DNA from 2 places in the Fontibacillus forbon genome. Region 2 is predicted to be linked to the other one. Evidence: riboswitches for the same ligand, from Rfam matches in the RefSeq annotation. Region 2 holds a riboswitch; the other holds the start of a gene.
What was found. Region 2 has a riboswitch for cyclic di-AMP ahead of ACLB09_RS24235 (C40 family peptidase). Riboswitches for the same ligand answer to the same signal wherever they lie in the genome.
Positions count from the first base shown of each region.

Region 1: linked by a shared signal. The riboswitch ahead of ACLB09_RS10660 (APC family permease) and the one ahead of ACLB09_RS24235 (C40 family peptidase) in region 2 are both predicted to bind cyclic di-AMP.

Region 1 covers NZ_JBKGFV010000002.1:797,145-799,540, forward strand. The annotation lists gene ACLB09_RS10660 (APC family permease) at 1-1,547, opposite strand, end outside; cyclic di-AMP (ydaO/yuaA leader) riboswitch at 1,786-1,976, opposite strand; gene pdxK (pyridoxine/pyridoxal/pyridoxamine kinase) at 2,227-2,396, opposite strand, start outside.
Region 2 covers NZ_JBKGFV010000009.1:18,743-21,138, reverse strand. The annotation lists gene ACLB09_RS24245 (hypothetical protein) at 1-126, shown strand, start outside; cyclic di-AMP (ydaO/yuaA leader) riboswitch at 348-482, shown strand; gene ACLB09_RS24240 (C40 family peptidase) at 485-979, shown strand; cyclic di-AMP (ydaO/yuaA leader) riboswitch at 1,221-1,357, shown strand; gene ACLB09_RS24235 (C40 family peptidase) at 1,362-1,835, shown strand; gene ACLB09_RS24230 (GNAT family N-acetyltransferase) at 2,242-2,396, shown strand, end outside.

The sequences.
Region 1 (2,396 bases), on a different contig from region 2:
TGCTTCTCCGCTTCTTTATCGAACGCCACATATACCGCGATGATCTGATCGGGTGACAACGATTTCGCGTAGTTCAGCGTATTCTCCACTACATGCGTAATTCCCGCTACAGGGATCACCATTACATTCCCTTCGATCGCTAAAGGCGGCTCGCATGTAGTTATCCGCAATTGATCTCCTACAGCTTCATAATGACGGTTGATTTTGTGAAAAATGTATACGATCGCCGGCAAAAAGATTAGCGCAGGCCAGACTTGCGGAAATTTCGTAATAAAGAAAATCATCATGACGGTAAAGCTGATTAAAGCGCCGACCGCATTAATCGTTAATTTCAATCCCCAGCCTGACGGTTTTTCCCGAAACCATTTTACGAGCATACCGGTTTGCGCCAACGTAAACGGAATAAATACGCCAACCGCATAGAGAGGAATCAGATGCTCTGTCTGTCCTTTAAAAACGATGATAAGCAGAATGGAGGCCACCGCCAAAAAAACGATCCCGTTGGAATAACCGAGGCGGTCACCCCGAACGGTGAACATACGGGCTATATATTTGTCTTTCGCCAGGTTCACGGCCAAGAGCGGAAATGCCGAGTATCCCGTATTGGCAGCCAGCACCAGAATCATCGCGGTTATCCCCTGAATCGTATAGTACATAAAGCCCCGGCCGAATGTAGCTGAAGCGATTTGGGATACGACGGTTTCCTCCGCTTTAGGCGAAATCCCGTAATAATAGGCCAGCCATACGATTCCCGTAAATAAAAGCGCCAGCAGCACGCCCATCGCAGCTAATGTTTTGGAAGCATTCTTGGGGGCCGGGTCCTTGAAATTAGGAATCGCGTTGGAAATCGCCTCAACCCCGGTCAAGGCCGAACTCCCTGAGGCGAATGCCCGCAAGAGCAGGAACAGCGTAAGTCCTGTCACAGGCGTACCGATCGGGGAATGTAAGTTGGCCGGAACTTCACCCACCGCAATTTGATAAAGACCCGCTCCGATCGTAATAAATATGACAAGCACGAACAAGTAAACCGGATAAGCCAGAATAGAAGCCGATTCGGTGATTCCGCGCAAATTAAGAACCGTGATAACCACTACTAAAAGGCATGCAATGAGTACATTATAGGAATGCAACGACGGAAAAGCCGAGGTAATGGCATCCGTACCTGCGGAAATGCTGACCGCAACGGTTAAAATGTAATCCACCAGCAGCGCACCGCCTGCTAAAAGTCCGGAGTTTACTCCCAAATTTTCCTTGGAAACGACGTAAGCTCCTCCGCCGTGAGGATACGCATAAATCACTTGTCTGTAGGATAAGACCAGAGCCACCAGCAGCACCAGAATTCCCACGGCAATCGGAATGGAGTACCAGTAGGCTGCCGCGCCGATCGTCATCAAGACGAGCAGAATCTGCTCCGGTCCGTAGGCTACGGAGGACAAGGCATCCGATGAAAGGATGGCCAGGGCTTTCGTTTTGTTTAGTTTTTGTTCGCCAAGTGCGGTTGACTTCAGCGGCTGACCGATGAGCACTCTCTTGATTATCGAAAACATAGCTGCAACACCACCGTGCTTTATTTTTTGCAAATACAAAGGCTGTTTATGAATTAATAATATTGGCAATTCGTCATATTAAACCCGAATCGGCAAATAGCGGTAACGGGCTATTCGAATATGATTCAACAGAGCCAGTCATGCAGGAGTTTGGCAAACCCTGGGGCTTTTTGCACAGCAAAAAACCACAGAGGCACGACCCCCTGCGGTCCATGGTTACTTACATGGGCACAGTATCATCCTCTCTCGGACTACGCTTACGAGGTTAGCTGTCGGATTAGGGTGGCGAGAGTCACCCCTCCGCAGCATGTTCTGCAGGACATGCTGCGGATTCACCCCCTACCGTTCGTTTAGGCTGCTATTGCCTGGACGCCCGGCATTCGGTTCCCCCGCTTTCCCGCGATACGGGAAATTCAGCGAATCAAGAATATAAAATCCAAGAGTGAATATTACGCCTGCTCTCATTTTCTGTAAATCCCTGAATTTGCCTCAAAACGCGTTTTTCCGGGTTTGATAGGAGAATAAAACGCTTACTTTCATCACTTTCATTTATTATCATGGATTATTGAGTCCGGATAACTAATCTTATATAGGATTTATAGACAACAAAAAAAGCCGGCTTCCATTCATCGGAAACCGGCCTGTCCTTGCATTATTTTTTCAAACAATCTGCTTCAGCTTATTCACCGTTCAAGCGATACCCGCCATGAAATACCGGTCCCACATACTCGTTAAAGGCATAACCCGAAGAGATGGCAGCCGTGACGAATTTTTTCGCCTTGACCACGGCTTCTTTCACGGATAATCCGCCGGCCAAGCCACCGGTAACCGCCGCGGCAAACGTGCAGC
Region 2 (2,396 bases):
TGGATTTGGACCGGGTTACTTGCCCTCATCCTCCAGCAATCCTATCCTTTTTTCCGCAGTCTATTTCAAATTTGGACCCTAACCTCTCAATATCAGCTATGGCATTCGAAGACACAAAAAAGTTAAATTTTTTTAATTTTTATCATCCCTTGTGCCACAAGGCCTCCGCGCTTCTACGGAGGCCTTGTCCTGCGTTTTCCCCTCTGAATCTTGCTAAATAACCATTGCCAAAATATACTTGCCTTTGTTACAATAACAGCAGCACAATTTCAGTAACAGTTTTGTAATTATTTTTGTTACTATTAGCAGGAGTTTTCTGTTGAGTGTTGAATAAGTAAGAAGTCAGATGTAAATTACAGCCGAATTCCCTTCGCGGGGAACGGGGGAACCACTTTGGGTGAATTGATCTCGCAAGAGAGGGATCATAGGGGACCTTCAACCGAATCCTTAAGCTAACCTCGTAGGCATTGGAAGGAGCATTTCCTTGAAGAAACAGTTAACCGCAGCAGCAGTAAGTCTTGCATTACTTTTCTCCATCGGAACTGGTAGCGCTTTCGCGTCGGAATCCAAACTCGATGGCGTGATCGACAAAGCCCTGGGAACTGAATATGTTTCCGGTGGAACTACTACCTCAGGCTTCGACTGTTCGGGATTTACTATGTATGTCTTCTCGAAAATCGGCATTAAATTGCCGCACCAATCAGGCTCCCAGTACAAAATGGGAACCGCTATTGAGAAAGATCAACTGATTGCCGGCGACCTGGTGTTCTTCAACACTTCAGGCAAAGGCGTTTCTCATGTCGGCGTTTACGTCGGTGATGGCAAGTTTGCTCACGCTTCCTCTTCCAAGGGCGTAGTCATCAGCAAATTAAGCGAAAAGTATTATGTCGAGCGTTACGTTGGCGCGAAGCGCATTATGAGCACCGACAAATATGAAGAAGTTACCGGTGATGTTCAGGACCATGATGAAGTAGAATAATAACAGTCAAGCCCGCAGTGATTCTTTATGGAATCAACTTCTGCGGGTTTTTCTTTTTTTCAGGCACACTTCCTAGGAATCATTACCCGGTTCTGACCGGGATAAACAGGACAAATTAACTTATTTATTCAAAATTGCCGAAACAAACTTGCCAAGTCCGGCTAGCCTTGGTAAAATAACCAGAGTAAATAGTAACAACTTTGTAATTTCTGTCGTAACGTCGTATTTTTCGGGTGCATTCAACTAAGAACAGCCGAATTCCCGGCACCCGGGAAACGGGGGAACCATTTTGGGTGAATTGATCTCGCTACATAAGGATCATAGGGAACCTTCAACCGAATCCTCAAGCTAACCTCGCAGGCCTTGGAAGGAGTTTTACATCTTGAGAAAGACGATCACAGCAGCAGCTACGAGTTTGGCCATCCTATTCACCATGGGAACGGGAAGCGCTTTCGCAGACACCACGTTGAACAGCGTTGTTAAGTCCGTGTACGGCACACCTTATAAATACGGAGGAGTTACGACCAACGGTTTTGATTGTTCCGGATTTACAAGGTATGTGTTCAAAAAAATGGGCATCGATCTTGCCCGCGTGTCCGGAGCCCAGTACAAACAAGGAACGGCCGTGGCAAAAAGCCAATTGAAGGCAGGAGATCTCGTTTTCTTCAACACCTTGGGTAAAGGTAAAGTGTCCCACGTCGGCATTTACCTGGGCGACGATAAGTTCGCACACGCTTCTTCCTCTAAAGGCATCCGAACTGACAAATTGAGCAACAGCTATTATAAAACGCGTTATGTCGGGGCAAAAAGAATTTTGAGCAAATCCAGCTTTACAACGTTTGCCACAGAATCCTGATCACCCTGACACCTTTGAGGCCCTCACCTCGAAAACCCATCTGACCGCAACTGATTCTTGCAGGAATCGGCTGCGGTTTTTTTTCTCTGTATCATCTTACTCATATAACGAAGGATCGGATCAAAAGGTTTCTTGTACGCGGCCTATTTCCAAAAAAATATTTTTAATCTCCGTCCGTATCTCCTTCACTCCATATCCAAATCCTTCTATATCCAAAATTTACCCCATTGGCATAAGTCTAAACAGGAAATTTCCCCGTTCAGCACTTTTTTTCGTGCTTCCTTTCTTGCGATCCTCCATTTCAAAGCCTTTACAATCAAAGAAAATCCCGATAGAGTGAGGTTAAAAAGAACTTAAGCCATATGGGTAACCGCATATGTATTCCTATCGTTTAAGGAGGCGCATTATGGAAAAACCGATCGCAGCATTCCGAATCGTACCCATGGAAGAAAGCCACGGCGCGGAAATCAGCACCTGGCGTTACGATTCTCCCTATGATATTTATAGCTGGCTCCCCTGGGAACAAATGAAAGCGCTCGATGTAGAATTCGGCAATCCCGC